2 regions of the Kitasatospora sp. NPDC057223 genome follow, and region 1 is predicted to be linked to the other one. Evidence: riboswitches for the same ligand, from Rfam matches in the RefSeq annotation. Region 1 holds a riboswitch; the other holds the start of a gene.

Evidence for each region. A riboswitch is a leader RNA that binds a small molecule or an ion and turns the genes downstream of it on or off. The one in region 1 is predicted to bind S-adenosylmethionine.
Region 2: another riboswitch for S-adenosylmethionine. It lies ahead of ACFUK0_RS31370 (aminotransferase class V-fold PLP-dependent enzyme); the one in region 1 lies ahead of thrC (threonine synthase).

Annotation. Positions count from the first base shown of each region.
Region 1 covers NZ_JBHUWW010000134.1:5,646-20,773, reverse strand. Annotated here, with positions in the region: gene ACFUK0_RS33000 (MFS transporter) at 1-478, shown strand, start outside; gene ACFUK0_RS32995 (HD domain-containing protein) at 513-1,172, shown strand; gene ACFUK0_RS32990 (hypothetical protein) at 1,197-1,553, opposite strand; gene groL (chaperonin GroEL) at 1,685-3,307, opposite strand; gene ACFUK0_RS32980 (cold-shock protein) at 3,642-3,845, opposite strand; gene ACFUK0_RS32975 (MoaD/ThiS family protein) at 4,433-4,711, opposite strand; gene thrC (threonine synthase) at 4,741-6,027, opposite strand; SAM riboswitch class I at 6,045-6,178, opposite strand; gene ACFUK0_RS32965 (glucosyl-3-phosphoglycerate synthase) at 6,382-7,416, shown strand; gene ACFUK0_RS32960 (trehalose-6-phosphate synthase) at 7,466-8,935, shown strand; gene otsB (trehalose-phosphatase) at 8,919-9,767, opposite strand; gene ACFUK0_RS32950 (DUF3263 domain-containing protein) at 9,823-10,050, opposite strand; gene ACFUK0_RS32945 (cupin domain-containing protein) at 10,159-10,506, shown strand; gene ACFUK0_RS32940 (extracellular solute-binding protein) at 10,529-11,797, opposite strand; gene ACFUK0_RS32935 (DeoR/GlpR family DNA-binding transcription regulator) at 11,965-12,759, opposite strand; gene ACFUK0_RS32930 (ROK family protein) at 13,022-13,969, shown strand; gene nagA (N-acetylglucosamine-6-phosphate deacetylase) at 13,966-15,128, shown strand, end outside.
Region 2 covers NZ_JBHUWW010000121.1:2,293-17,420, reverse strand. Annotated here, with positions in the region: gene ctaD (cytochrome c oxidase subunit I) at 1-487, shown strand, start outside; gene ACFUK0_RS31415 (cytochrome c oxidase subunit 4) at 487-885, shown strand; gene ACFUK0_RS31410 (Ig-like domain-containing protein) at 1,144-2,358, shown strand; gene ACFUK0_RS31405 (GntR family transcriptional regulator) at 2,373-2,741, opposite strand; gene ACFUK0_RS31400 (cytochrome bc complex cytochrome b subunit) at 2,892-4,550, opposite strand; gene ACFUK0_RS31395 (Rieske 2Fe-2S domain-containing protein) at 4,547-5,605, opposite strand; gene ACFUK0_RS31390 (c-type cytochrome) at 5,614-6,420, opposite strand; gene ACFUK0_RS31385 (heme-copper oxidase subunit III) at 6,608-7,228, opposite strand; gene ACFUK0_RS31380 (hypothetical protein) at 7,642-8,067, shown strand; gene trpD (anthranilate phosphoribosyltransferase) at 8,247-9,323, shown strand; SAM riboswitch class IV at 9,437-9,554, shown strand; gene ACFUK0_RS31370 (aminotransferase class V-fold PLP-dependent enzyme) at 9,605-10,969, shown strand; gene ACFUK0_RS31365 (Lrp/AsnC ligand binding domain-containing protein) at 11,021-11,302, opposite strand; gene ACFUK0_RS31360 (rhomboid family intramembrane serine protease) at 11,299-12,102, opposite strand; gene ACFUK0_RS31355 (hypothetical protein) at 12,310-12,576, shown strand; gene ACFUK0_RS31350 (NYN domain-containing protein) at 12,806-14,206, shown strand; gene ACFUK0_RS31345 (NlpC/P60 family protein) at 14,460-15,128, shown strand, end outside.

The DNA of each region.
Region 1 (15,128 bases):
CGTCGAGCTGTACTGGATCCGGCACCTGCACGCCTCCCGCACGCTGGCCGGCGCGGCACTCACCTGCTTCCTGGCGGGCGGGGTGGCCGGCACCCTGCTGGGCGGGCGGATCGCGGACCGGATCGGCCTGGTCCGTACCGTCCGGCTGGGCAGCGCGCTGGCCGTGCCCGCGCTGGCCGGCCTGCTGCTGGTGCCGGGCAGCACCGCGCCGCTGCTGTTCGCCGTGCTGACCGGCCTCACGCTGAACCTGCCGTTCGCCGTGCTGGTCAAACTGGGCCAGGACTACCTGCCGACCCGCCCGGGCACGGCCGCCGGCGTCACCCTCGGGCTGGCCGTCAGCGTCGGCGGCCTGTTCACCCCGCTGCTGGGCCGGGTCGCCGAGGCCCACGGCCCGCAGGGCGTGCTGACCGTGCTGTGCTTCGTCCCGCCGCTGGCCCTGCTGCTCGCCCTCCTCCTGCCGGAGCCCGGGCGGTCCTGACCCGGGTGCGGCGCCATCGGCGGGCGGGTCCACAATGAGCGGCATGGCGAGCGACCCGCACCCCGCAACCGACTCCCTGGCGGCCCGCTGGAACGCGCTGCTGCTGCGCTGCGGCGCGGGCGTCGACCCCGAGCCGTACGGGCGCGCCCTGCTGAAGCGCTGGGCCGAGCCGCAGCGCCGGTACCACACCACCGGCCACCTGCTGGCGGTGCTGGACCACGTGGACGCCCTCGCCGGGCACGCCGAGGACCCGGACGCCGTCCGGCTGGCCGCCTGGTTCCACGACGCCGTCTACCGGCCCGACCGCTCGGAGAACGAGGAGCGCAGCGCCCAGCTCGCCGTCCGGGCGCTCACCGAGGCCGGACTGCCCGCGGAGCGGGTGGAGCGGGTGGCCCGCCTCGTCCGGCTGACCACCGGGCACGACCCCGAGCCCGGCGACCGGGACGGCGAGGTGCTCTGCGACGCCGACCTGGCCGTCCTCGGCGGGGCTCCCGAGGCGTACGCGGCGTACGCGGCGGCCGTCCGGGAGGAGTACGCCTTCGTCCCGGACGAGGACTTCCGGGCCGGGCGGGCGGCCGTCCTGCGCCAGTTGCTCGCGCTGCCCGCGCTCTACCGGACGGAGCCGGGCCGGGCCCGCTTCGACGCGGCGGCCCGGGCCAACCTGGCGGACGAGCTCACCCGGCTGGGCGGCTGACGGCCGCTCGGCCGGGGGCCGCTCTCAGGAGAGCCCGCCGACCGGCGCCACCACGACCGCCTCCTTGCCGCACACCCAGTGCGGATCGGGGCCCAGCTCGGGCTCCACGCCGAGCGCGTGCGGGTCGTCCTCGGCCGTGCAGGCCGGGCAGAGCGGCCAGCGGCCGTACTGCTCCAGCAGCTTGTCCTGGACGTCCTGGGCGATCAGCCCGAGGACGTACTCGGTGCCGTCCGGCCACTGCTCCAGCCACCACCGGCGGTGCGTCACGGCGTCCTCGACGAGCGAGACCACGGTGGCGTCCGCCACGTCGCGGGCGGACAGGTCGGCGAGGATCAGCGCGCGGGCGTTGTGCAGGGCGGCTTCGATTTCGGGGCTGGACATCCGTCCATTGTGCCTGGGACGCCAGCGCCCGGGACGCCCGTGCCCGGGACGCCTGTGCCCGGGAACGCCGCAAGGGCGGCCCCCCGGAGGGAACCGCCCTTGCGATCAGGAACCTGCCGACCCCGGTGGGATCAGAAGTCCATGTCACCACCCGGCATGCCGCCGCCGGCGGCAGCGCCCGCCTTCTCCGGCTTGTCGGCGATGACGGCCTCGGTGGTGAGGAACAGCGCCGCGATGGAGGCGGCGTTCTGCAGCGCCGAGCGGGTGACCTTCGCCGGGTCGATGATGCCCGCGGCGATGAGGTCGACGTACTCGTTGGTCGCGGCGTTCAGGCCCCAACCGGGCTGCAGGTTGCGCACCTTCTCGACGACGACGCCGCCCTCGAGGCCGGCGTTGACCGCGATCTGCTTGATCGGGGCCTCCAGCGCCACGCGGACGATGTTGGCACCGGTGGCCTCGTCGCCCTCCAGCTCCAGCTTGTCGAACGCGACCGAGGCCTGCAGCAGCGCGACGCCACCACCGGCGACGATGCCCTCCTCGACGGCGGCCTTCGCGTTGCGGACGGCGTCCTCGATGCGGTGCTTGCGCTCCTTGAGCTCGACCTCGGTCGCCGCGCCGGCCTTGATGACGGCGACGCCGCCGGCCAGCTTGGCGAGGCGCTCCTGGAGCTTCTCGCGGTCGTAGTCCGAGTCGCTGTTCTCGATCTCGGCGCGGATCTGGTTGACCCGGCCGGCGACCTGGTCGCTGTCGCCGCCACCGTCGACGATGGTGGTCTCGTCCTTGGTGATGACCACCTTGCGGGCGGTGCCCAGCAGGTCGACGCCGGCGTTCTCCAGCTTGAGGCCGACCTCCTCGGAGATCACGGTGCCACCGGTGAGGATGGCGATGTCGCCGAGCATGGCCTTGCGGCGGTCACCGAAGCCCGGGGCCTTGACGGCGACGGACTTGAAGGTGCCACGGATCTTGTTCACGACCAGGGTCGACAGGGCCTCGCCCTCGACGTCCTCGGCGATGATGACCAGCGGCTTGCCGCTCTGCATGACCTTCTCCAGCAGCGGGAGGAGGTCCTTGACCGAGCCGATCTTGGAGTTGGCGATCAGGATGTAGGGGTCCTCGAACGAGGTCTCCATCCGCTCCAGGTCGGTGGCGAAGTAGGCCGAGATGTAGCCCTTGTCGAAGCGCATGCCCTCGGTGAGCTCAAGCTCCAGACCGAAGGTGTTGCTCTCCTCGACGGTGATGACGCCTTCCTTGCCGACCTTGTCCATCGCCTCGGCGATGAGCTCGCCGATCTGCGTGTCGGCGGCCGAGATGGAGGCGGTGGAGGCGATCTGCTCCTTGGTCTCCACGTCCTTGGCCTGGGCGAGCAGCTGGTCGGAGACGGCCTTGACGGCCTTCTCGATGCCGCGCTTCAGGGCCATCGGGTTCGCGCCGGCGGCGACGTTGCGCAGGCCTTCCTTGACCAGGGCCTGGGCGAGCACGGTGGCGGTGGTGGTGCCGTCACCCGCGACGTCGTCCGTCTTCTTGGCGACCTCCTTGACCAGCTCGGCGCCGATCTTCTCGTAGGGGTCCTCCAGCTCGATCTCCTTGGCGATGGAGACACCGTCGTTGGTGATCGTGGGGGCGCCCCACTTCTTCTCAAGGACGACGTTGCGACCCTTGGGGCCGAGCGTGACCTTGACAGCGTCGGCAAGCTGGTTCATCCCGCGCTCAAGGCCGCGGCGAGCTTCCTCGTCAAACGCGATGATCTTTGCCATGTGAAGTGGTCCTCCGAGACGGCGGTGAATGCTCGGACCGGAGGGTGCCCGCGACGGACGGCCCTGGTGTGCGGGGGTCCTTTCCCCTACCGCTCCCGGGGGCCTCACCGACCCGGTCCGTTGTCACTCTCAAGCTGTGAGTGCTAACGCCAATGATTAGCACTCCGGCATGGCGAGTGCAAGCCCAATCGGCGATCCCCTCGTACGCGTCCCCGCGCCGCGCCGCCGCGCCGGGACATGCCGACGGGCCCGCACGACGTGTGTCGTACGAGCCCGTCGGTCGAAGCGGATCACCAGCTCGTGGGCCGAGCCGAGGCTCCGGGGTCCGGAAAGGTCAGACCGCCGCGCGGACCATGTCCGCCTGCGGGCCCTTCTGTCCCTGGGAGATCTCGAACTCGACCCGCTGGCCCTCCTCGAGGGTGCGGTAGCCGTCCATCTGGATCGCGCTGTAGTGGACGAACACGTCCGCACCACCGTCGACCGCGATGAAGCCGTAGCCCTTCTCCGCGTTGAACCACTTGACGGTGCCCTGAGCCATTCCGAACTCCCCTAGTGCTGTGCTGGCCCTTCACGGATCCCGCAGGTCGCGGTCCCGGGTCTGGTTCGAGGCCGGCCCGGGGAACCCCCCCTGGGCACAGCCGCGCGCGCCGCAGCTGCCCGTTCAGGACCACCGGGAGGTGGCCGCCCGAGTGGGCGACTGCGTCGATCGCCGCTGAATGTATCCGGATAGAAGCCCTCTGCAACAGGCCCAACCGTCGGCAATTCACGGAGGCCGTCAAGGGGCAATGCGGCAGGAATGCGGAGAAATTCGGCATTCAGTACCGGGCATACCGGACGAATTGCACGAATCGCGGCAGGAATTCTGACACCCGCCCGACATGTTTCACGGCGGCGACCCACGCCGGTCTCAGCGGACGGACGGTCACAGGTGCCGCAGGGCGCCCGGAGGCGCGGAAGAACGCCGGAAAGGGGAGAGGGGGCCCCGTCGTCAGCTGTCGGACACTTTACTCCGCCCGGGCGCTCCGAATTCCCACCCGAACGCCACGAGCCGCCTTCACGACCGGAGAACGGAATTCCGGTCGTGAAGGCGGCTCGGTGGTACCGCGGGCGCGGCGGTGGCGGGGATCAGCAGCCGCCCGCGACCGCCGGGATGATCGAGACGCTGGCGCCGTCCTTGATCTCGGTGGCCAGGCCCTCGGCGAAACGCACGTCGTCGTCGTTGACGTAGATGTTGACGAAGCGGCGCAGCTTGCCGGTGTCGTCGAGCACGCGGGCGGCGATGCCGGCGTGGTTGCGGTCCAGGTCGGCGATGATCTCGCTGAGGGTCGCGCCCTCGGCGGCCACCTCGGCGGCGCCGCCGGTGTAGGTGCGCAGGATGGTCGGGATGCGGACGTTGGCGCTCATGGCGGTGGCTCTCCTAGCGGGGTGGGGGATCAGACGGAGGCGAGGCCGGCCGCGCGGAAGGACTCCAGCGTCGGGCGGATGGTCGTGGTGAGACCGGCATCGGCCACCGCGTCCAGGGTCTTGAGGCCGTCGCCGGTGTTGATCGCGACGGTCTCCTTCGACGGGTCCAGCTGGCCGGTCTCGACCAGCTTCTTCAGCACGCCGATCGTCACCCCGCCGGCGGTCTCGGCGAAGATGCCCTCGGTGCGGGCCAGCAGCTTGATCGCCTCGACCACCTCGGCGTCCGTGACGTCCTCGACGGCGCCGCCGGTCCGGCGGGCGATGTCCAGCACGTACGGCCCGTCCGCCGGGTTGCCGATGGCCAGCGACTTGGCGATGGTGTCCGGCTTGACCGGGCGGATCACGTCGCGGCCGGCCTTGAACGCGGTGGAGACCGGGGAGCAGCCCTCGGCCTGGGCGCCGAAGATCTTGTACGGGCGGTCCTCGACCAGCCCGAGCTTGATCAGCTCCTGCAGGCCCTTGTCGATCTTGGTGAGCTGGGAGCCGGACGCGATCGGGATGACGAGCTGCTCCGGCAGGCGCCAGCCCAGCTGCTCGCAGATCTCGTACGCCAGCGTCTTGGAGCCCTCGCCGTAGTACGGACGCAGGTTGACGTTGACGAAGCCCCAGCCCTCGCCGGCCGGGTCGCCGATCAGCTCCGAGCAGAAGCGGTTCACATCGTCGTAGTTGCCCTCGATGCCGACCAGCTCGCCGCCGTACACACCGGCCATCACGACCTTGCCCTGCTCCAGGTCGTGCGGGATGAACACGCAGGACTTGAAGCCGGCCCGGGCGGCGGCCGCGCCGACGGCGCCGGCCAGGTTGCCGGTCGAGGAGCAGGAGAGGGTGGTGAAGTTGAACGCCCGCGCGGCCTCGATGGCGCAGGCCACCACGCGGTCCTTGAAGGAGTGCGTCGGGTTGCCCGAGTCGTCCTTGACGTGCAGCTGAGCGGTGAAGCCGAGCTCGCGGCCCAGGTTGTCCGCCTTCACCAGCGGAGTCCAGCCCGGGTTCAGGTTGGGCTTGGAGGCCACGTCCGCCGGAACGGGCAGCAGCGGGGCGTAGCGCCAGACGGACGCCGGGCCGGCCTCGATCTGCTTGCGCAGCTCGGCGGCGTCCAGCGAGCCGAAGTCGTAGGCGATCTCCAGCGGGCCGAAGCACTCCAGGCACGCGAAACTCGGGCCGAGCGGAAAGCGGGTGCCGCACTCGCGACAGGAAAGCGCGGTGGCGGGGCCGAGGTCGACGGTGTTCGTGACGTCTGCGGCAGGGGTGATAGCCATGATGGCGGAGGCCTCTCTCCTCATCTTCCCCGTGACGCGGGCGCGCCACAGGACGGAATTGGCACCTGTCCCGCCGGGGCCGCCGAAGCTGCCGCGCGAGAAGGTTGCCGGGACGTCGACGGGCCGTTCCCTCAGTCCCTCTGGATGAGCTATGTGAAGTTGTGGTCCTGCTCAGCGGGGGACCCCGGCGTGCGAAGGTCTGAGCGCTGTACGAAGACTGTATCCGAAGGCGTCAACCGCGAACCGGACCGTCCGCCACGCGAGATGCCGCCACCAGCGTGAAATTGCTCACCACCCGCGGGCGTTGCCGACGCCGTGGAGTCGCCTCACCGTCGCCTCACCAAGGAGTGTGCCGTGCCTGCCGAGCTGCCCCCCGCGCTTCTCCCGGAGGTGGCGTCCTGGCTGCGCCGCCGGTCCTGGAGCGCGGCCGACCGTCCGGTGCGCAGCCTGCTCGCCGCCAAGGAGGCGGCCGGCCGGGCCGGCACGGTCAGCGTGGTGCTGCCCGCCCTGGACGAGGAGTCGACCGTCGGGGAGATCGTCCGGGTGATCCGCCGGGAGCTGATGGAGCGGGTGCCGCTGGTCGACGAACTGGTCGTGATCGACTCCGGTTCGGCGGACAACACCGCCGAGGCCGCGGCCGAGGCCGGCGCCCGGGTCGTCCACCGCGACTCGGTGCTCCCCCGGCTGCCCGCCGAACCCGGCAAGGGCGAGGTGCTGTGGCGCTCCCTGCTGGTCACCTCCGGGGAGATCGTCTGCTTCGTCGACGCCGACCTGCGCGAGTTCGACCCCGCCTTCGTGCACGGCATCGTCGGCCCGCTGCTCACCGAGCCGCACATCCAGCTCGTCAAGGCGATGTACGACCGCCCGCTGACCCTCAGCGGGGGCGAGGACGGAGCAGGCCGCGGCCCGGTCGACCCGGTCGGCGGCGGCCGGGTCACCGAACTCGTCGCCCGCCCGCTGCTCAACCTGCACTGGCCGGAGCTGGCGGGCTTCGTCCAGCCGCTCGGCGGCGAGTACGCGGCCCGGCGCTCGCTGCTGGAGCGGCTGCCCTTCCCGACCGGGTACGGCGTCGAGCTCGGCCTGCTGGTGGACGCCCTGGAGGCGGTCGGCCTGGACGCCCTCGCCCAGGTCGACGTCGGCGTCCGCCGGCACCGTCACCAGGACAGCCAGGCGCTCGGCCGGATGGCCGCGACCATCTACCGCACCGCCCTGGAGCGCCTGGACCGCACCCACCGCCTGAAGGCCTCCGAGGACCTGGTGCACCCGCTGCTCACCCAGTTCACCCGGACGGACGGCGGCTTCACCGCCCACACCCACCCGGTGGGCGCCCTGGAACGGCCGCCGATGCACACCGTCGCCGAGTACGCGGGGCGTCACAGCGCGCGATAGGGCCGCCCGGAGGTGTTTGCGGGTGGCGGAGCACGGCAAGGTTCCCCCCATGGGCGATCTCACGACGACACGTTCGAGTCCGACCGGCAGCGCCCCGATCCTGGTGGCCTCCAACCGCGGCCCGGTCTCCTTCACCACCCAGGACGACGGCTCGCTGACGCTGCGGCGCGGCGGCGGCGGCCTGGTCTCCGGGCTCTCCGCCATCGACGACCCCTCCGCGGTCTGGGTCTGCGCGGCGCTCGGCGACGCCGACCGGGCCGCCGCCCGGCAGTCGCCGGACGGCCGGCTCGACCGCGCCGGGCACGACGTCGGCGGACAGGCCGTCCGGATGCTGGACATAGACCCCGACACCTTCGCGCGGGCCTACAACGGCGTCGCCAACTCCACTCTCTGGTTCGTCCACCACCTGCTGTACGCCACCCCGACCGCGCCCGCCTTCGACGAGGACTTCCGCACCGAGTGGCAGGCCTACGAGAGCTACAACGCCGCCTTCGCCGACGCGCTCGCCGCCGAGGCCGCCCCCGGTGCCGCCGTGCTGGTGCAGGACTACCACCTCTCGCTGGTGCCGGCCCTGCTCCGGGCCCGCCGGCCCGACCTGCGGATCGGCCACTTCTCGCACACCCCCTGGGCACCGCCGGACTACTACCGGCTGCTGCCGGACGACGTCGCCGAGGCCGTCCTGACCGGCATCCTGGGCGCCGACCGCGCGGCCTTCCTGACCCGCCGCTGGGCCGCCGCCTTCGCGGACTGCTGCGAGGCCGTGCTCGGCGCCGAGGTCGACCGCGACGCCCTCACCGTCACGCACGCCGGACGCACCACCCGGCTGGGCGTGCACGCCCTCGGCGCGGACGGCGACTTCCTGCGCGAGCGCTCGCACCGCCCGGACGTCGAGGAGCGCCTCGCCGCCCTGCGGGAGGCCGTCGGCGACCGCCGGACGGTCGTCCGGGTCGACCGGACGGAGCTGAGCAAGAACATCGTCCGCGGCCTGCTGGCCTACCGGCACCTGCTGCGGACCAGGCCCGAGTGGCTGGACAAGGTCGTCCACATCGCCTTCGCCTACCCTTCGCGCACCGACCTCGCCGAGTACCGGTCGTACACCGCCTCGGTCGAGGAGATCGCCCGGGAGATCAACGCGGAGTTCGCCACCGGCAGCTGGCAGCCGGTGATCCTGCACGTCAACGACGACTTCCCGCGCTCACTGGCCGCCTACCGGCTGGCCGACGTCGCCCTGGTCAACCCGATCCGGGACGGCATGAACCTGGTGGCCAAGGAAGTCCCGGTGGTCTCCGACGCCGGCTGCGCGCTCGTCCTCTCCCGCGAGGCCGGCGCCCACGCCGAACTCGCCGAGGACGCGGTCACCGTCAACCCGTACGACGTGATCGCGACCGCCGAGGCCCTGCACACCGCCCTCACCATGCCCGCCGCCGAACGCACCGAGCGCACCAAGCGGCTGGCGGCGGCAGCCACCGCGCTGCCGCCCCAGCAGTGGTTCCTGGACCAGCTCAACGCCCTCGGCTGAACCGCCCGGCCAGCCCCTGCGCGAGCGCGACCACGCCGGCCGGGCCGGGGACGACGACGTCCGCCCGGTCGGCGATCTCGCGGACCGGCGGGTCGCCGACCGCGGCGCTGCACACCAGCAGGCCGGGCACGCCCTCGGTGCGGAGCTTCTCGACGGCGGCGAACGCGGCCAGGTCGCCCAGGTCGTCCCCGGCGTAGAGGACGCTGCGGGCGCCGCGCTCGCGCAGGAAGGCGGTCAGCGCCGCGCCCTTGTCGACGCCCGGCGGCCGCAGCTCCAGCACCAGCCGGCCGGGCTCGACCAGCAGGCCGTGGTCGGCGGCGAGGCCGGCCAGCGGCTCGCGCAGCAGGTCGAGCGCATCCTCGGGGGCGTCGGTGCGGCGGGTGTGGACGGCCAGCGCCCGGCCCTTGTCCTCGACCCAGGTGCCGGGCCGCGCACCGGTCCGCTCCAGCCAGGCCGGCAGCAGCGGGCGCAGCGCCGCCACGCCCGGGTGCGGCTCGGGCGCGCGGACCTCGCCGCTCTCCGCGTCCCACCGCTCGACCCCGTACTGGCCGAGGACGACCAGTCCGGGCACCTGCGTGAAGCCGCCGTACTCGACGGCGAGCGCGGCCGGGCGGCCGGTCAGCACCAGGACGGACGCCACCAGCGGAGCCAGGGCGGCCAGGGCGGCGGCGGCCCCGGGGTGGGCGCGGGCCTGCGCGGGGTCAGGGACGATCGGGGAGAGCGTCCCGTCGAAGTCGAAGGCGAGGACGGCGCCCGCCGGGTCGGCGAGCAGGGCCGCCAGCCCGTCCCGTCCGGCTGCTGTCACGGGCTCCGGCAACTCGGTGATGGCCATGTCCGGACCCTACCCACGGCTCCCCGGACCACACCGCAGCGTCGTGGGCGGGTCGCTACCGGGCCTCGCGCTTGCGCTCGCGGATCCGGCGCAGCCGGTTGACCAGCAGCGGGTCTTGGGCGAGCGCCTCGGGGCGGTCGAGCAGGGCGTTGAGCAGCTGGTAGTAGCGGGTGCCGGAGAGGCCGAGCTCCTCGCGGACCGCCCGCTCCTTGGCGCCGGCCGTGCGCCACGGCCTGGCCTCCAGCGCCAGCACCGCCAGCTCCCGCGCATCGAGCCCGGCCATCGCCGCCACCTCACCGTCCGTCGGCCCCTACGAGGTGTCATTCTCCCCCGCCGGTCCGACACACTGTGCCGCCCCCGGCCGGGCGGCCGGGCGGGTTAGCGTCGGGGCATGACCGACAGCTTCGCCCTGCACATCCCGACCGCCGAGCTCGAACCGGACCCGCTCGACCCGTCCCAGATCCTCTCGGGCACGCCCGAGGTGTCTGGCCGGGTGCTGTGGGAGTCCGAGGACGGCCGCCAGCTGCGCGGCATCTGGCAGATCACCCCCGGGGTGGTCACCGACACCGAGGCCGACGAGCTGTTCGTGGTGCTCAGCGGCCGGGCGACCATCGAGTTCGAGGGCGGCCCGGTCCTGGAGGTCGGCCCGGGCGACTGCGCCGTCCTGCACGCGGGCGACCGCACCGTCTGGACGGTGCACGAGACCCTGCGCAAGGCCTACGCGCTGACGCTGGGCTGACGCCGGGCCGACCCCGCGGGAGCTAGCGGAGCTTCTTGGTCTCCTCCACCGCCGCGTTCTGCAGGCCGGTGAGCACGTCCTTGGCGTTCCCGGTCGCGGCGCCGCCGATCTCCTTCTTGAGCTTCGCGCTGATCTGGTTCCAGGCCGGGTCGCCGAGCGGGTAGAAGCTGGCGTTCGGCAGCACCGCGAGGAACTGCTTGAGGTCGTCGTGCTTGCCGTCGGCGCTCATCTCGGCGGCGGTGTCGTCGGTGACCGGCAGGAGGTTGTACTTCTCGTCGAAGGCGAGCTGGTTCTCCTTCGCGTAGACGAGGCCCAGGAACTTCTTGATCTCGTTCTTGTGCCCGTTCGCCTTGAAGGCCATCATCCAGTCGGCGACGCCGAGGGTGCCGGTCTTCGGGAGGCCGTCCTTGCGCGGGACGAGCGCGGTGCCGAAGTCGATGCTGCCCGCGGCGGCCTTGCGCAGCAGGGAGGGGTGGCCGTTGAGCATCGCCACCTTGCCGGCCGCGAAGTCGGCGAAGGCGGTCTTGCGGTCGACGGCGCCGGGGTCGGGGTAGGTGAGGCCGGGCTGGACCAGGTTGGTGTGCAGCCAGCCGAAGGTGGCCTGGTTCTGCGGGCTGTCGATGCTGTAGTTGCCGACGTCGTCGGAGATGGTGCCGCCGCCGCTCATCGCCCACAGCATGGACTCGGCCTGGGCCTCCTCGGGCCCGAGCGGCAGCCCGTAGGGGATCACGCCGGGCACCTTGGCCTTGATCTTGTCGGCGTCCGCCCGGACCTCGGACCAGGTGGCCGGCGGCTGGGTGATCCCGGCCTTCTGGAAGACCGCCTTGTTGTACATGAAGACGCGGGTGGACGCGACGAAGGGGATGCCGTACTGGGTGCCGAGCACCTGGCCGGCGTGCGCGAAGCCGTCGTCGAGGTTGGCCTGCACCTCCATCGAGAGCACGTCGGCCGCCGGGTAGAGGCGGCCGGCGGCGACCTGGTCGGCGAAGCCGCCGGTCTGCACGAGGTCGGGCGAGTTGCCGCTCTTGATCAGGTCGGCGACGTGCTGGTCGATGTCGGTCCAGCTGACGACGTCGACCTTGACCTTGACCGAGGGGTCGGCCGCCTCGAAGCGCCGCGCCAGGTCGTCCCAGAAGGGCTTGGAGCTGGTGGCCTCGCTGTCGCCGTAGTCGGCGGCGACCAGCTTCAGCGTCACGTCCGAACCGCCGGCTCCGCCGCAGCCGCTGAGCAGCAGCGCACCCACGATCGCTGTGCCGAGGAGCCGACAGGAGCCGTGAGCAGGCCAGTTCACCGCGGATACCGCCTTCGTCGGGGGGAATTGGCCGCAACAGTCCCAAACGCGCGCCGGAGAGGTCCATACCTCTCGGCAGTCAGTTACCGAAGTGCCGGATCACGTTGCAGTGCGCGCAATGACATTCCGGCGATTGCGGACAGAACGCCCCTCCACCCGAACGGAGTTCAGGCCCGGATCACCTGCACGCCCGCCTCCGTGAAGGCGGTGGCCAGCTCCTCGTCCACCTCGGTGTCGGTGACCAGCACGGCGATCCGGTCGAGCCCGCAGATCCTGGCGAAGACCCGGCGGCCGAGCTTGGAGGAGTCCGCGACCACCACCACCCGGCGGGCCCGCTCGGCCAGCAGCCGGTTGACGCTCGCCTCGCCCTCGTGGTGGGCGGTCGCCCCGTGCGCCACGTCGAGCGCGTCCACGCCGAGCACCGTGACGTCCAGGGCCAGTTCGTCGAGCACCGCGTTGGCGAGCGGGCCGATCAGCTCGTACGACTGCGGGCGGGCCACTCCGCCGGTGACCACGATCTTCACCTGCGGACGGACCGTCAGTTCGTTGGCGATGTTCAGCGCGTTGGTGACGACGGTGAGCAGCCGGCCGGGCCCGCCCTCCGTCCGCCCGACCAGTTCGGGCCGCACCGCGAGCGCGCGCGCCACCTCGGTCGTGGTGGTGCCGCCGTTGAGGCCGACCACCTCGCCGGGGGCGATCAGGGCGGCGGCGGCGGCGCCGATCCGCTGCTTGGCCCCGGCGTGCCGGGCGGTCTTGTAGCGCAGCGGCAGGTCGTACGAGACGTTGTGGGCGACCGCGCCGCCGCGGGTCCGGGTCACCATCTGCTGGCGGGCCAGCTCGTCGAGGTCGCGGCGGATGGTGGCGGCGGAGACGTCGAGCGCCTGCGCGGCCTCCTCGACGTCCAGCCGGCCGTGCTCGGCCAGCAGCTCCAACAGTGCGTTCCACCGCTCGTACCTGGACACGCGCTGCCGCCCTCCTCCGCTGTCTGTGCCGCGCGCGGGCGCGCGGGGCCGGCCCAGCCTCGCACATTCCGGCCCCGGCGCAGCGGGCCGTCCGAACGCGCCGGGGGAGCTCCGCCGGATCTCACACCGGGGTGGGAGCCGGAGTGAGATCCGGCAAATCGCCCCAACCGCACCGGTAGCGACCAATCTCACTCGTTCTGGCTCAGACCAATAAGCCAACTGGACTAGACCTCTTTGCCCTGGCCAGGCGAAACTGTCCCCTGTGAAGTACGTCATCGCACTCGATGTAGGCGGCACCGGCATGAAGGCCGCGCTGCTCGCCCAGGACGGCTCCGTGCTGTTCGAAGCACGCCGACCGACCGGGCGGGAGCACGGCACGGACGCCGTGGTCACCGCCATTCTCGACTTCGCCGCCGCCCTGGCGGACGAGGGGCGCGGCCGTTTCGGCTGCGACCCCCTCGCCGCGGGCGTCGCCGTCCCGGGGACGCTCGACGAGAAGAACGGGATCGCGGTCTACTCCGCCAATCTCGGCTGGCGGGATCTCCCGCTGCGCAAACTTCTCGGCGAACGCCTGGCCGGGAGGGACGGGTCCGCCATCCCGGTCGCGCTCGGCCACGACGTCCGCTCCGGCGGGCTCGCCGAGGGCCGGCTCGGCGCGGGCCGCGGTGTCGACCGATTCCTGTTCATCGCGCTGGGCACCGGCATCGCCGGCGCCATCGGCATCGGCGGCCGGATCGAGGCCGGTGCCCACGGCTACGGCGGGGAGATCGGCCACGTGGTGGTCCGCCCCGGCGGCCCGCTCTGCGGCTGCGGCGCGCGCGGCTGCCTGGAGACCCTGGCGTCGGCCTCCGCTGTCTCCCGGGCCTGGGCCGAGGCCACCGGCGACCCGGCGGCCGACGCGGCCGCCTGCGCCGAAGCCGTCGACGCCGGGGACGAACGCGCCGTGGCGGTCTGGCAGTGCGCGGTCGAAGCCCTCGCCGACGGCATCGTGCTGGCCCAGAGCCTGCTCGACCCGTCCACGGTGATCGTCGGGGGCGGCCTCGCCGAAGCCGGCGACACGCTCTTCACGCCCCTTCGCGCAGCGGTGAGCGAGCGGCTGACCTTCCAGATGCCGCCGAAGGTCCTACCGGCCATGCTCAAAGACACCGCCGCATCACTTGGCGCCGGGCTGCTCGCCTGGGACCTGCTCTCGATGGAGGTGACCGCGTGACCGCGGACCGCACTGCACTGGCCGGCGCCCGACTGGTCCTGCCCGGCGGCGTCGTCGACGAAGGCCGGGTCACGATCGACGGGCCGGTGCTGTCCGGATTCGGCGGCGAGCGCGAGCCCGGCGACCTGGACCTGACGGGCTTCACCGTCGTCCCCGGATTCGTCGACCTGCACGTGCACGGCGGCGGCGGCGGCTCGTACGCCTCCGGGATCGCGGAGGAGGCGATCACGGTCGCCCGTACGCACCTCGCCCACGGCACCACCACCAGCATGGCCAGCACCGTCACCGGCGAGATCGACGAGGTCTGCCGCCAGGCGGCGGTCCTCTCCGAACTCGTGGAGGACGGCGTGATCGCCGGCATCCACTTCGAAGGACCGTTCATCTCGCACAACCGGTGCGGCGCCCACCGCCCCGACCTGCTGCGCGACCCCGACCCGGCGCTGGTGCGCAAGCTGGTGGACGCCGCCCGCGGCCACGCCAGGATGGTCACCCTGGCGCCGGAGCTCCCCGGCGGGCTGGAGTCCGTCCGGATGCTGGCCGGCCTCGGCGTGATCGCCGCCGTCGGCCACACCGACTCCGACTACGCCAAGACCCTCGAAGCCATCGAGGCCGGCGCGAGCGTCGCGACCCACCTGTTCAACGCGATGCCGGGCATCCAGCACCGCGCGCCGGGCCCGATCGTCGCCCTGCTGGAGGACGAGCGGGTCACCGTCGAGCTGATCAACGACGGCGTCCACCTGCACCCCTCGGTGCTGGACCTCGCCTACAACACGGCGGGCGCCTCCCGGGTCGCGCTGATCACCGACGCGATGGGCGCGGCCGGCATGGGCGACGGGCTCTACCCGCTCGGCCCGCTGCAGGTGAAGGTCGAGAACGGCGTCGCCCGCCTGGTCGAGGGCGGCTCGATCGCCGGCTCCACCCTCACCCTGGACGTCGCGTTCAAGCGCTCCGTCACCGTCAACGGCCTCAGCCTGAACCAGGCCGTCGAGTCACTGTCCACCGTGCCGGCCCGCCTGCTCGGCCTGGCCGGCACGACCGGCTCGCTGGAGACCGGCAAGAACGCCGACCTCGTGGTCCTCGACTCCGAGACCCACGACCTCGTCGCGGTCATGCGCCGCGGCAGCTGGGTGACCGGCGCCGACCGGTTCAGCAGGGTCAC
Region 2 (15,128 bases), on a different contig from region 1:
CGAGCGCCTTGGCAAGATCACCTTCTGGACGCTGTTCATCGGCTTCCACGCGACCTTCCTGGTCCAGCACTGGCTCGGCGCGGAGGGCATGCCCCGCCGCTACGCCGACTACCTGGCCTCGGACGGCTTCACCACCCTGAACACCGTCTCGACCATCGGTTCGTTCCTGCTCGGCCTGTCGATCCTGCCGTTCCTCTACAACGTCTGGAAGACCGCCAAGTACGGCGAGAAGATCGAGGTGGACGACCCGTGGGGCTACGGCCGCTCGCTGGAGTGGGCGACCTCCTGCCCGCCGCCGCGGCACAACTTCCTCACGCTGCCGCGTATCCGCTCGGAATCCCCGGCGTTCGACCTGCACCACCCGGAGATCGCCGCGCTGGACTACCTGGAGGCTCACGGTGAGCCCGCCAAGCACTTCGCCGGCGTGACGCCCGCGAAGTACGACAACCCGCAGCTCACCAAGGGCAAGAAGGAGGGCGACGCCTGATGAAGGAACAGGGCAAGATCTTCCTCGGCTTCGCGGCCTTCATCCTCGCGATGGCCATCACCTACGGCCTCTGGTCGAAGGAGCCGGCCGGTACCACCGCGCTGTTCCTGTCGTTCGGCCTCTGCGCCTTCATCGGGTACTACCTCGCCTTCACCGCCCGCCGGGTGGACAGCGGCGCCGGTGACAACCCCGAGGCCGAGGTCGCGGACGACGCCGGTGACGTGGGCTTCTTCGCCCCGCACAGCTGGCAGCCGCTCTCGCTGGCGATCGGCGGTGCGCTCACCTTCCTCGGTGTGGTGTTCGGCTGGTGGCTGCTCTTCTGGTCGATCCCGATCATCCTGATCGGCCTGTACGGCTGGGTCTTCGAGTTCTACCGCGGCGAGGACCAGAACCAGTAGTCCTCCCGCCCCTCACCGGGGCAGTGCACTGCACAGGGCCGGGCATCCCGCAAGGGACGCCCGGCCCTGTTGCGTCCGCCGGGTGGCGGCCTCACCCGCCCGGCTCAGCGCCCACTCCCTCGGATGTCGCTATCCGCACGGGTGTTCCTACGATCTGATCAATCGTGGTGCGACCCCTCGGAGGCGGTCATGACCGGCAGGCGCGGAACCTCAGGCATAGGCAGCGGCATAGGCGGCATCTCCCTCGCACTCGCGTGCATGGCCCCCCTGGCCGCCTGCTCCCCGGGCGGCGACAGCGGGCAGACGTCCGCGGTGGAGACCCCGCGGACGGTGGACGCGGCCACCCTCGTCCACCTCTCGGCCACCGGCCAGGTGGACCCGTCCAAGCCCTTCACCGTCACCGCCGAGCCCGGCAGCCGGCTCACCGACGTGACCGTCAGCGGGCCGGACGGGCGGCTGGTAGCCGGGCGGCTCTCGGCGGACCAGAGCAGCTGGCAGAGCACCGGGCACTTCAAGGCGGCCACCAGCTACGCCGTCCGGGTCGCCGCCGACGACGGCAGGGGCGGCCGGGGCGAGACCACCTCCTCCTTCAGCACCGTGGCGGCGCAGCGCCTGCTCACCGCCAAGCTCGGCCCGGACTCCTCCGGCAGCGGCGTGTACGGGGTGGGCCAGCCGCTCACCGTGCAGCTCTCCGAGCCGGTCAAGGACACCGCCGCCCGGCAGGAGGTGGAGAAGGCCCTGACGGTGGTCTCCCAGCCCGCCGTGGTCGGTGCCTGGTACTGGGTCGACGACAGCAACCTGCACTTCCGCCCGAAGGACTACTGGCCCGCCGACGCGAAGGTCGCCCTGAGCTTCGACGGGGAGGGCAGCCGGATCGCGGACGGTCTCTACGGCGGGCCGCGCGGCACGCTCAGCCTGAGGACCGGCGACCGGGTCGAGAGCATCGTCGACGCGGCGACCCACGAGCTGACGCTCACCCGCAACGGCCAGAGCGTCCGCACCATCCCGGTGACCACGGGCAAGCCCGGGTTCTCCACCCGCAACGGCATCAAGGTGGTGCTCGGGCAGGAGCGGGTGGTCCGGATGAGCGGGGAGTCGATCGGGATAGCCGCCGGCAGCTCGGAGTCCTACGACCTCCAGGTCCAGTGGGCCACCCGGGTGACCTGGAGCGGCGAGTACGTGCACGCCGCGCCCTGGTCGGTGGCCTCCCAGGGGGTCGACAACGTCAGCCACGGCTGTACCGGCATGAGCACCGAGAACGCCAAGTGGTTCTACGAGAACACCAGGGTCGGCGACCTCGTCCAGGTGGTCAACAGCAAGGGTGCCGGCATGGAGCCGTTCGGCAACGGCTTCGGGGACTGGAACCTCGGCTGGGAGGACTGGGTGAAGCACAGCGCCACCGGACAGCCCGTCAGTACCGCCGGCCCGGCCGACGCCGCCGGGGCCACCGCGGTCGTCCTCCCGCAGCTCTGAGACCCCGTACCCGCTCAGGCGTCGTAGGCGATCCCCAGGGCCGTCTGCACGGCGGCCAGCGCGTCCGCCCGGGGCAGCCCGAGGCGCCGGGCCCGGTCGGCGTACTCGGTGGCGGCGGCGGCCGCCAGGCGGTGGGCGGCGTCGCCCACCGCCGCGACCAGGGTGCCGCGCCGGCCGTGGGTCTCCACCACGCCGTCGGCCTCCAGCTCGCGGTAGGCCCGCGCCACGGTGTTCGCGGCCAGGCCCAGCTCCTCGGCCAGCGCCCGCACGGTGGGCAGCTTCAGCCCGGCGGGGAGGTCACCGCTGCGGGCCAGCTCGGCGATCCGGGCGCGGATCTGCTCGTACGGGGGAGTGGCCGAGTCGTGGTCGACGGACAGCTGCAACGGGGGCTCCTGACGGGCGGTGGGATGCGGGAGGCGTGAAGCGGGGCGGGTGACGCGGGCCGCGGGCGGATCCGGAAAAGCCCGAGGGCCGCCGACCAGATGAACTCTGGTCGGCGGCCCTCGGGGTGCGACGCGGGGGTGCGTACGGGATCAGTGGTGGCCGTGGCCGCTGGTGATCTCGTGGTGCTCCTCGGCGGTGGGCTTGGCGATCTGGCTGGTCTCGCCGAAGTAGCCCTTGGAGAGCTTCGCGCGGGTGCGCTGCAGGATCGAGGTCTTCGCGGCGACACCGTTCTCGTCGACCTCGGCGGGCAGCTCCAGCGGCTGCGGCTGCTCGTGGGCGGTGATGGTGTGCAGCTGGTCCTGCGGGAGCTGCGCGTGCACCTCGACGAACTCGCCGTGCGGCAGGCGCTTGATGACGCCGGTCTCGCGGCCGTGCAGGACCTTCTCCTTGTCCCGGCGCTGGAGGCCGAGGCACCAGCGCTTGGTGATCCAGAAGGTCAGCACGGGGACGACGAAGAAGCCGACCCGGACGAAGTACGTGATGTCGTTGATCGACAGGTGCAGGTGGGTGGCGAACAGGTCGTTGCCACCACCGACGAGCAGCACCAGGTACAGGCTGATCCAGGCCGCGCCGAGACCGGTCCGGACCGGGGCGTTGCGCGGGCGGTCCAGGATGTGGTGCTCGCGCTTGTCGCCGGTGATCCAGCTCTCGATGAACGGGTACACCGCGATGGCGGCCAGCACCATCGGGAAGATCGCCAGCGGGACCATCACACCCATGTTCAGGGTGTGGCCCCAGGCCCGGATCTCCCAGCCCGGCATGATGCGGATCAGGCCCTCGGAGAAGCCCATGTACCAGTCCGGCTGGGCGTCCGTGGACACCTGGTCGGGGCGGTACGGGCCGTACGCCCAGATCGGGTTGATCGTGGCGATCGCCGACATGGCCGAGATGATGCCGAACACCAGGAAGAAGAAGCCGCCGGCCTTGGCCATGTAGACCGGCATCAGCGGCATGCCGACGACGTTCTTCTCGGTCTTGCCGGGCCCGGCCCACTGGGTGTGCTTGTGGTAGAAGACCAGGATCAGGTGCGCCACCAGCAGGCCCAGCATGATGCCCGGGATGAGCAGCACGTGGATGGTGAAGAACCGCGGCACGATGTCGACGCCGGGGAACTGGCCGCCGAACAGGAACATCTGGATGTACGTGCCGACCAGCGGGACGGCGAGGATCGCGCCTTCCATGAAGCGGATACCGGTACCGGACAGCAGGTCGTCGGGGAGCGAGTAGCCGAAGAACCCGTCGAACATGCCGAGCACCAGCAGCAGGAAGCCGAAGACCCAGTTGACCTCACGGGGCTTGCGGAACGCGCCCGTGAAGAACACGCGCATCATGTGCACGAGCATCGCGGCGACGAACACCAGGGCGGCCCAGTGGTGGATCTGACGGATCAGCAGGCCGCCGCGGACCTCGAAGCTGATGTCGATCGTGGAGGCGTAGGCCTCCGACATCCGGATGCCGTTGAGCGGGGCGTAGGAGCCGTGGTAGACGACCTCGCCCATGCTGGGCTTGAAGAAGAGCGTCAGGTAGACGCCCGTCAGGATGATGATGATGAAGGTGTAGAGGCAGATCTCGCCGAGCATGAAGGACCAGTGGTCCGGGAAGATCTTGCGCAGGTTGGCCTTGGCGAGGGAGTAGATCCCCAGCCGGCCGTCCGCCCAGTCCGCTGCCGCCTCCGCCTTGTTGGCGGGCTTGGCTCGGGTGCTGGCCGGCTTGGAGGCGCCAGTGGTGGCGCTGCTCGCGGAACTCATGCGGAGCGCTCCCAGAAGCTCGGGCCGACGGGTTCCGGGAAGTCGCCGGTGGCGACCAGGAAGCCCTTTTCGTCTGTGGTGATCTTCAGCTGCGGCAGCGGGTGGCCGGCCGGGCCGAAGATCACGCGGGCGCCGTCCGCCAGGTCGAAGGTCGACTGGTGGCAGGGGCAGAGTGCGTGGTGCGTCTGCTGCTCGTACAGGCTGATCGGGCAGCCGACGTGCGTGCAGATCTTGGAGTAGGCCAGGATGCCCTCGAAGCCCAGCTCGCGGGACTCCGAGTCCTTGATGTCCTCCGGGGCGATCCGGACGAGCATCAGCGCGTCCTTGGCGATCTGCTGCTGGAAGTCCTCGTCGTCCTCCTCCAGGCCCTCGGGCTTGGCGAAGGTGAGCGAGCCGACCGCGATGTCCTCGGCCTTCATCGGCCGGTTGGTGTTCATGTTGATCAGCGCCAGGGGCTTGGCCTCGGTGGCCTCGTCCCAGCCGGTGTGCTGGAGCTTGTCCTCGGGCAGCGGGCCCAGGTCGCGCAGCAGGACGACACCCGACAGCGGTACGAGCGCCATCGAGCCGATCAGGGTGTTGCGGATCATCTTGCGACGGCCGAAGCCCGACTCGGCGGCGCCGGTCCTGAACTGCTCGATGACGTCCGCGCGGACCTCGTCGTCAGCCTCGATCGCGTGCCGCTCGGCGGGGATCTCGTGGTCGGACATCAGGGTGCGGGCCCAGTGGACCGCGCCCGCGCCGATGCAGAACAGCGCCACACCCAGGGTCATGCCCAGCGCGAAGTTCAGCGCGCTGACGTGGCCCAGCGGGAAGATGTAGACGAGTTTGTCCGCGTCGATCGCCACGTACGAGGCGATGAAGCCGACGGTGGCGAGCATCGACACGACGAACATCAGGGAGACCTGGCGCTCGGCGCGCTTGGCCGCCCGCTCGTCGATGTCGGTGCGACGCGGTTCGTGGACCGGCAGGCCCGGGTCGGCGAACGGGTCGCCGTGGGGGGCCACCTCGCTGTGCCCTTCGGAGCCGTGCGACTCCGGAAGCTTGTCTTCTGACATGTCGTGGCTCATGACTTCCGGGCCTTGGTGGTGTGGGCGGCGACCCAGATCGCGATCGCGATGAGAGAACCGAGACCGAAGATCCAGCCGAACAGGCCCTCGGTCACCGGACCGAGGCTGCCCAGGGCGAGACCGCCGGGGTTGGGCTCTTCGTTGGTGTGGCGGACGAAGGCCACGATCTGGCGCTTCTGCTCCTCGGGCATGGTGGTGTCCGGGAACGACGGCATGTTCTGCGGGCCGGTCTGCATGGCCTCGTAGATGTGCTTGGCGTCCACGCCCTCCAGCGAGGGGGCGTACTTGCCCTGGGTGAGGGCACCGCCCTTGCCCGCGAAGTTGTGGCACTGGGCGCAGTTGGTGCGGAACAGCTCGCCGCCCGCGGCCACGTCGTCCGGGTTGGTCGACGTGTACTGCGACTCCAGGGGCGCCACCGGGCCGGGGCCGAGCGACGCCACGAAGGCCGCGAGCTGGTCGATCTCGGGCTGGGTGTAGATGTTCTTCTTCTTCGGCACCTGGGCGCCGGGCTGCTGCGCGGGCATGCGGCCGGTGGCGACCTGGAAGTCGACCGCCGCGGAGCCGACGCCGACCAGGCTCGGGCCGTCGGAACTGCCCTGGCCGTCCAGGCCGTGGCACGAGGAGCAGCCCACGGCGAAGAGCTTCTTGCCCTCGTCGATCGCGAGCGACTGCGCGGCGGTGTCGGCCTGCGCCTGACCGGCGGGCGCGAACGCGGCGTACAGCCCCCCGGTGGCCGCCAGGGCGAGAAGTAGAACGACCAGCGCCGCCAGTGGATGGCGCCGTCGTGCGGAGAGCTTTTTCACGGAATAACCCCGGTGTCAGGATCTGGTCGACTGGTGGGTGCGCCCGGCGGCCGTCTGGCCGGTACGGCAGGCAGCCGGTGAGGACTGCGCGCGCGGTCGGTCGGTGGGAGCGTCGTTCACCGGCAGCAGGGTCGTCTTCGCGGTGAGGGCGCCCTCGCGGCCGGCAGCCAGCGACCTGATCAGCTGGTTACTTGATCAGGTAGATGGTCGCGAACAGGCCGATCCACACGACGTCGACGAAGTGCCAGTAGTACGACACGACGATGGCGGCCGTGGCCTGCTCGTGCGTGAAGCGCTTGGCTGCGTACGTCCGTCCCAGGACCAGCAGGAAGGCGATCAGACCACCCGTCACGTGCATACCGTGGAAGCCGGTGGTCAGGTAGAACACCGTGCCGTACGGGTCGGAGGACAGCGACAGGCCGTCCTTCTTGACCAGCTCGGTGTACTCGAAGATCTGCCCGCCGATGAAGATCGCGCCCATCACGAAGGTGATGACGAACCACGAGCGGAGCTTCTTCACGTCCCCGCGCTCGGCGGCGAAGACGCCGAGCTGGCAGGTCAGCGAGGAGAGCACCAGGATCGTGGTGTTGACGGAGGAGAAGGGCACGTTGAGCGCGTGCGCCTTCTCGCTCCAGAACTCCGGCCCCTTCACGGAGCGGAGAGTGAAGTACATCGCGAAGAGCGCCGCGAAGAACATCAACTCGGAACTCAGCCAGACGATCGTTCCGACGCTGACCATGTTCGGCCGGTTGACCGATCCGTGCGCGTGCCCGGTTTCTACTGCTGTTGCTGTCGCCACGACGGACATTATGTCGGTCCCTTATTCCGTCTTCACGCCGGGGGGTGTCCCTCGGAGTGTCCGGTGCGTGCGGTATGCCCCGTTGAGGGCCGACGGGGCGTCCGGCGGGTGGGCGCGCGGGGCTATGTCCGTTTTCTGACGGTTGTTCGGGCTGCCGGGCGGCCCCCGGAGCGGCCTGAGCACTCCATTGCCCTGCGTGTCGCGGCGACCCGCGGCCGCCGGGTCGGCTAGCGGGTCCGCCGTACGGGTGGTCTGCGTTCGCCAGGGTGACGCCGCACCCCCCGTACGGGTGAGTACCGGGCGCGGCGCCTTCCGGGCCGGACCCGGCGGGATCACGCCGGAGGGGCTCCGCGGCGGGTGATCGGGAGTAGCATCCGGGACAGGTGGACGTGGTCCGGATCACACTGAGGGAGCAGGGCCCCATGGCGCACACGACCGACGAGACGCTCACCGTCCTCGTCTACAGCGATGACCGCAACACCCGCGAGCAGGTGCGGACGGCCCTCGGCCGGCGCCCGGCCGCGGACCTTCCCGATGTCGAGTACCTGGAGTGCGCGACCACACCCGCGGTGCTCCGCGCACTGGAGAAGGGCGGCGTGGACCTCTGCGTGCTGGACGGCGAGGCCGTCCCCGCCGGCGGCCTCGGCCTCGGCAGGCAGCTGAAGGACGAGATCTACGGCTGCCCGCCCGTCCTGGTGCTGATCGGCCGGCCGCAGGACTCCTGGCTCGCCGCCTGGAGCCGGGCGGACGCCGCGATCTCCCACCCGGTCGACCCGGTGGCGCTGGCCGAGGCCGCCGCCACCCTCCTCCGGAACCGGATCGCGGGCCGGGCGCCGGCGAACCGCTGACCCGGCGCACGCCCCGGCCGCCCCCGTCCGGCGCTCCTCCTCTCCTCTCCTCCTCCACCGCCGTCTCAGCAGGAGAGAAGAGGGGCGGCGGTGGGGGCGGCCGTGTCATGCCGCTCGATAGGCTGGCCGTCCTGCCCCCGGAGCCCCTCCGGCGGCGCTGACGAGAGCTGGAGACGGCCATGGTGAACGCGCACCCTGCGAACGGCGGCAACGACCCCGTGCAGGTGGTCCGCGCCTGGCCGGATCTCCTGTCCGCACTACTGAGGGGTGAGGACCTCACCCAGGAGGACACCGCCTGGGCGATGGACGGCATCATGAGCGGCGAGGCGAGCGCCGTCCAGGTGGCCGGCTTCGTGGTCGCGCTGCGGGCCAAGGGGGAGACCGTCGAGGAGATCTCCGGCATGGTGGACGCGATGTACGCGCACGCCGAGCCGCTGCACATCCCCGGCCCGGCCGTCGACATCGTCGGTACCGGCGGCGACCGCGCCAAGACCGTCAACATCTCCACCATGTCGGCGATCGTCGCGGCGGCCGCCGGCGCCAAGGTGGTCAAGCACGGCAACCGGGCCGCCTCCTCGGCGAGCGGCTCCTCGGACGTGCTGGAGAAGCTCGGCATCAGCCTCGACCTCAGCGCCCGGCGGGTGGCCGAGATCGCCGAGGAGGTCGGCCTCACCTTCTGTTTCGCGGCCAAGTTCCACCCGGCCATGCGGCACACCTCGCTCGCCCGGCGTGACCTCGGCGTCCCGACGGCCTTCAACATCCTCGGCCCGCTCACCAACCCGGCCAAGGTCACCGCACACGCCGTCGGGTGCTTCGACACCCGCCTCGCCGGGCTGATCGCCGGCGTGCTGGCCCGGCGCGGCGCCACCGCGCTGGTCTTCCGCGGCGACGACGGCCTGGACGAGCTGACCATCTCCACCACCTCCCGGGTCTGGATCGTGAAGGACGGCGTCGTCACCGAGGCCTCCTTCGACCCGCGCGAGGTCGGCATCGAGCTGGTCGGCATCGAGGCGCTGCGCGGCGGCGACGCCGCGCACAACGCCGAGGTCGCGCGCCGGCTGCTGGCGGGGGAGCGGGGGCCCGTCCGGGACGCCGTCCTGCTGAACACCGCGAGCGCCCTGGTGGCCCTGGAGCTGACCGACGCACCGCTGGCCGAGCAGCTCGCGGCCGGCATCGAGCGGGCCGCCGCGGCGATCGACTCGGGAGCGGCGCAGGAGCTGCTGAAGCACTGGGCCGAGGCCAGCGCCGCTTCCTGAACGGGCAGTTGAGGACGACGGCGGCCCGCGGAGCAGCTCCGCGGGCCGCCGCCCTGTCCGGATGGCGGACTCGTGTTTGACCACTGTGCGACCCCCGCCTAGAGTTTTCGCCAGGTCATGAGTGACAGCGACAAGCCCCAGCTTGCTGTCCGGCAACCCTCCGTCCGTGGCGGGGTGCCCTGGGTGAGGACCGGGCCACGCGGCACACCGTCCGCGCGGCAAGCGCGGACCACCGGCAGATCAGCACTCCCGGGGTCCTCACCTCAGAGGAGTGCATCCCCATGTCCGTGATCTCCACCGAAACCTGCGCCCCGCTCGCCGTCCTCGGCCACGACGTCCAGGTCCCGCTCGTCAGCGGCGAGAAGGTCACCTACGCGGCCCTCGACTACGCCGCCAGCTCCCCGGCACTCCAGCGGGTCTGGGACGACGTCGCCGCCTACGCCCCCTACTACGGCAGCGTGCACCGCGGCGCCGGCTACCTCTCGCAGCTCTCCACCGACCTGTTCGAGCAGAGCCGCCGCACCGTCGAGGAGTTCCTCGGCCTGCGCGAGGACGACCAGGTCGTCTTCACCCGCGCCACCACCGACTCGCTCAACCTGCTGGCGGGCGCCCTGCCGGCCGGCACCCGGGTCTTCGTCTTCGAGACCGAGCACCACGCCTCGCTGCTGCCCTGGCGCCGCGAGGGCGTGAGCGTCAGCTACCTGCGCGCCCCCCGCTCGCACGCCGACGCCGTCGCCGCCCTCGACGAGGCGCTGGCCGGGGCCGGTGACGGCCCCAAGCTGTTCTGCGTCACCGGGGCCTCCAACGTCACCGGCGAGCTCTGGCCGGTCGCCGAACTCGCCGCCACCGCCCACCGCCACGGCGCCCGGATCGTCCTGGACGCGGCCCAGCTCGCCCCGCACCACCGCGTCTCCGTCCGCGACCTCGACGTCGACTGGGTCGCCTTCTCCGGACACAAGCTGTACGCGCCGTTCGGCGCCGGCGTCCTCGCCGGCCGCAGCGACTGGCTGGACGCGGCCGAGCCGTACCTGGCCGGCGGCGGCGCCACCCGGACGGTCGCCCGCGAGGTGGACGGCTCGGTCGCCGTCGAGTGGAACTCCGGCCCGGCCCGGCACGAGGCCGGCTCGCCGAACGTGATCGGCGCCTACGCCATCGCCTCGGCCTGCCGCGCGCTGAGCGAGGCCGGCTTCGACGCCCTGGAGGCCCGCGAACAGCAGCTGATCGCCCGCCTCAAGGCCGGTCTCGCCGAGATCCCCGAGGTCAAGGTGCTCAGCCTGTTCGGTGACGACTCCGCCCGGGTCGGCGTGCTCTCCTTCGTCGTCCAGGGCTGGAACAGCTCGCACTTCTCGGCCGCGCTCTCCGCCGAGTACGGCATCGGCGTCCGGGACGGCCTGTTCTGCGCCCACCCGCTGGTGCGCACCCTGCTGGGCGGCGAGGACACCGAACCGTCCGAGTGCGGTGCGCCGGAGCCGTCGCTGCCGGGCGAGCGCAGCCTGAACGCGATCCGGGTCAGCTTCGGCGCCGGCACCCCCGACGAGCACCTGGAGCGGTTCCTGGCCGCCGTCCGCGAGCTGGTCGCGGACGGCGCCGCCTGGACCTACCGCAGCGAGGGCGGCCGCTGCGTCGCCGACGGCCGCCGCCAGTAGGGGCCCCGGCCCGCCGGGCCCAGTTCGCCGGGCCCGGCTCAGAGGGCCCGGCTATTCGTCCAGGCCGAGGTCGAACGCCGCTTCCAGGTCGTGCTGCGAGTACGTCCGGAAGGCGATCTGGGTCTCGGTGTGCTCCACCCCGGGCACCTTGTTGAGCTGCCCCGGGATCACGTCCGCCAGGTCGTCGTGGCGGCGGACCCGGACCATCGCCACCAGGTCGTACCCGCCGGTCACCGAGTAGACCTCGCTGACGCCCTCGATGGCCGCGATCGCCTCCGCGATCTCGGGGATGCGGTCGACGCTGGTCTTGATCAGGACGATGGCGGTGATCACTCTGCTGCTCCTTCGTGGGGTCCGGCCAGCCTAGCCGGGGCGCCGGCCCGGCGGCGGGGCGCGGCCCAGGCGAAGAGGAAGCCCACCGCGAAGCCGATCACGTGCACCAGGTAGGCCACCCCGGGGCCGCCCGAGTGCACCGACCACCACTGGAGGGCGAACCAGAGGCCGAGCACCAGCCAGGCCGGGAAGCGCAGCGGCAGGAAGAGCAGCAGCGGCACCAGCGTGGTGACCCGCGCCTTCGGATGGAGCCGCAGGTAGGCGCCGAGGACGGCCGCGATCGCCCCCGAGGCGCCGATGAGCACCCGGGTCGAGCCGGCCGAGTGCGCCTCGGCCAGCGCGTAGCCGTACGTGGCGAGGGCGCCGGCCGTCAGATAGAAGAGGAGGAACCGCAGCCGCCCCAGCCGGGCCTCCACACCGGCGCCGAAGACGTGCAGGAACAGCATGTTCCCCAGCAGATGCAGCCAGCCGGCGTGCAGGAACAGCGAGCTGAGCACGGACAGCGCCGGGCTCTTGCCGGGCGTGGCGGCGAGCGGGCAGCCGTCCGGCTGGGTGATCCGGTCGGCGGTCAGCGGCCGGTGGCCTAGCAGCTCCTCGGGGACGGCACCCCAGCGCTGCTCGTACCGCTGCTCGGCGCAGACCCGGGCCTGGCCGGTGCCGTAGAAGGGGTTCAGTCCGGCCGCCGGGCCGAGCAGGAACACCAGGGTGTTGAGCGCGATCAGGGCGTACGTGACCACGGGCACGGGGGCGGCGGGGCTGCCGTCCTGCGCGCCGGTGTGGTCGAGGACCGGGGTCGCCATGCCCGGGAGCATTCCTCCGGCCGCGCGCGATGACACCGCGGCGTACTGCGTGTGGGTGACCCGGGAAGGAGATCCGGACCGGTGGCGAGCGCAGACGTCCCAGGCAATAGGCTTGGTGCGGGCATTCCCCGCCTCCCGCCGCCGACGCCGGGGCCCCGGGGGGAGCGCCTCCCGCCCACCCCCGGGAACAGCCGAGAGGACCCCCCGATGACCGTCCCCGCCCTGACCGCAGAGACCCGCTGGCGCTGCACGCTGTGCGGCAACCTCACCCGCTTCGACGTCACCCGCTCCGCGAAGGTCGTCGAGTACCTGCACTTCGACCTGGCCGGCGACTCCAAGGTCGAGGAGACCGAGGTGCTGGCCGAGACGATCGAGTCGGTGCGCTGCCGCTGGTGCAACGCGGTGGACCAGGTCGAACTGGTGGACCGCCCCGGCAACGAGGCCGAGACCGCCCAGGCCGGCAGCGAGGGCTGACACCCCGACCGCGCGGCCGGGCCCACCCGGCCGCGCGCGGGCGTGTGGCGCACCGCGGCGCGGGGCACCGTTCACGGGACAATTGCAGAGAGCGGTGGTTCCGGGGCAGCGGCGGCCGGCCGCGGGTACGCCGCCGCACAGGAACTCTGCAGCACAGGACAGGATCGGAGCCGAGGACGTGGTGGACGCAGCGACGGAGCCCGCCGGGCCGCAGGGGCAGCCGCCCGCTGTGGACGCGCAGCCCCCCGACGCGGTCGAGGCCGTCCCGGCGGGCACCGATGGCGCACCGGACGGCGGGGACAGCGCCGAGGGCCGGCCGGCCGAACAGCTCGACCGCCCGCTGCCCGAGGGCGTCCGCCGCCGGGTGGTCGGGATCGCGGCCGACGCGCTCGGCGGCCTGCCGGTCGGCGAACTCCCTCTCTCGCTGCGCCAGTACGCCAAGTTCACCCCGGCCCGCCGGGCCAAGTACGCCGCCACGGCGCTGGCCGCCGCCCTGGAGTCGGAGCCGGCCTTCCGGGTGCGGATAGCGGACCGGCTGCGCCTCGGCCAGCCCGACCTGGTCAAGGCCCTGGAGAGCGGCAGCGTCCCCGGCGCCGCCGATCCGATGGACGTCGCCACCGCCGCCTACCTGCTGCGCCCGCCGGGCTGGTCGCGGCTGGTCGCGCAGGCGGGGGAGCAGGCCGAGCGGGCCGGCGCCGAGGGCGCCGCGGCGGAGGCCACCGCGCTGGCCGAGAAGCTCCAGGCGGAGCTGGCCGAGCTGCGCGCCGCCGCCCGGGCCGACCTGGACCGCCATCGCGCCGAGTCGGAGAGCGTGCGCAAGGAGGCGGAGTCGCTGCGCAAGAAGGTGCGCTCGCTGGAGAGCGACACCCGCCGGGCGCAGGCCGAGGCGCGCAAGCTGTCCGGCGAACTGGAGGCGGCCCGGGCCGCCGCGGCCGCCGAGCGCAGCGCGGCCGACTCGGAGGCCCGCCGGCTGCGGCACCGGATCTCCGAGCTGGAGACGGCCGTGGAGCAGGGCCGGCGCTCGGCCCGCGAGGGGCGCAGCGTCGAGGACATGCGGTTGCGGCTGCTGCTGGACACCGTCCTGCAGTCGGCCCAGGGCCTGCAGCGGGAGCTGGCCCTGCCCGTCACCCAGATCCACCCGGCGGATCTGGTGGACGCCGTGCAGCCGGCCTCGGCCTCGCCGCACGACGTCGCCCGCCGGGCGCTGGCGGAGGACGATCCGGCGCTGCTGGACCAGCTGCTGGCGATCCCGCAGGTGCATCTGGTGGTGGACGGCTACAACGTGACGAAGACCGGCTACCCGGCGCTGCCGCTGGAGCAGCAGCGGATCAGGCTGCTCGGCGGCCTGGCGATGCTGGCGCAGCGCACGCAGGCGGAGGTCACCTGCGTGTTCGACGGGCAGGACCTGGATGTTCCGGTGATCATGGCGCCGCCGCGCGGTGTGCGGGTGCGGTTCAGCCGGACGGGGGAGACGGCGGACGAGCTGATCCGCCGGCTCGTCCGGGCGGAGCCGCAGGGGCGGCCGGTGGTGGTGGTCTCCACCGACCGGGAGGTCGCGGACGGCGTGCGCAACGCGGGTGCCCGGCCGGTGGCGTCGGTCCTGCTGCTGAACCGGCTCGCCCGGGCCTGATCCGCACCCCGTCGTCCGGTCCGCAGGCCCCGCAGAAACGTCTCTGCGGGGCCTGCGGCCGGACGGCGCTGATGCCAGGTCAGCGCGGGGATGACGGTGGTGTGTGGATCGCGTGAATTCCCCGTCCGGGCCCGATGTTCGTGGTCCGGTGGGAGTGGCGCAAAGCTCTGATCTTCACTAGGGTCTGGCGTCAAACCTATTTTCCGGATACTCACTCGTTCGGGTGAGCCCGCAGGAAGAAGGAGCCGTTCACTTGGCCTCCCACCGCCGTCCTAAGCAGCCGAGCCGCACGCGGGTGACCGTGCTCACCGCTGCCGCAGCGACCGCGGTCGCCCTCTCCGCCCAGGTGAGTGCCCACGCCGCGCCCACGCCCTCCAAGAAGGAGGACGTCAAGGCGCAGGTGGACAAGCTCAACGAGGAGCAGGAGCAGGCGGCGGAGCGCTACAACGGCGCCAAGGAGCGGGCCGACCAGCTGCGCAAGCAGGGCGGCGAGCTGCAGGACCAGGTGGCCCGCGGCCAGGAGCAGATGACCCAGCTTCAGGCCGGGCTGGCCGCGGTGGCGGGCGAGCAGTACCGCACCGGCGGCATCGACCCCACCGTCCAGCTGATGCTGACCGCCGACCCGTCCGGCTACCTGGAGCAGGCGGCCAGCGTCGAGCAGGCCACCAACAGCCAGACGGACGCGCTGAAGGGCCTGCAGGACCAGGCGCGCCGGCTCGACCAGCAGAAGGCCGAGGCGGCCGCCGTCCTCGCCTCGCTGGACGAGACCACCAAGGACCTGAACCAGGCCAAGGCCGACGTCAACAAGAAGCTCAAGGAGGCGCAGGCGCTGCTGAACACGCTCAGCGCCGCCGACCGGGCCTCCGTCCTCCAGGGCGACGGCCGCGCCTCGCGCGACTCGGTCCGGGTGGACATGGGCGCG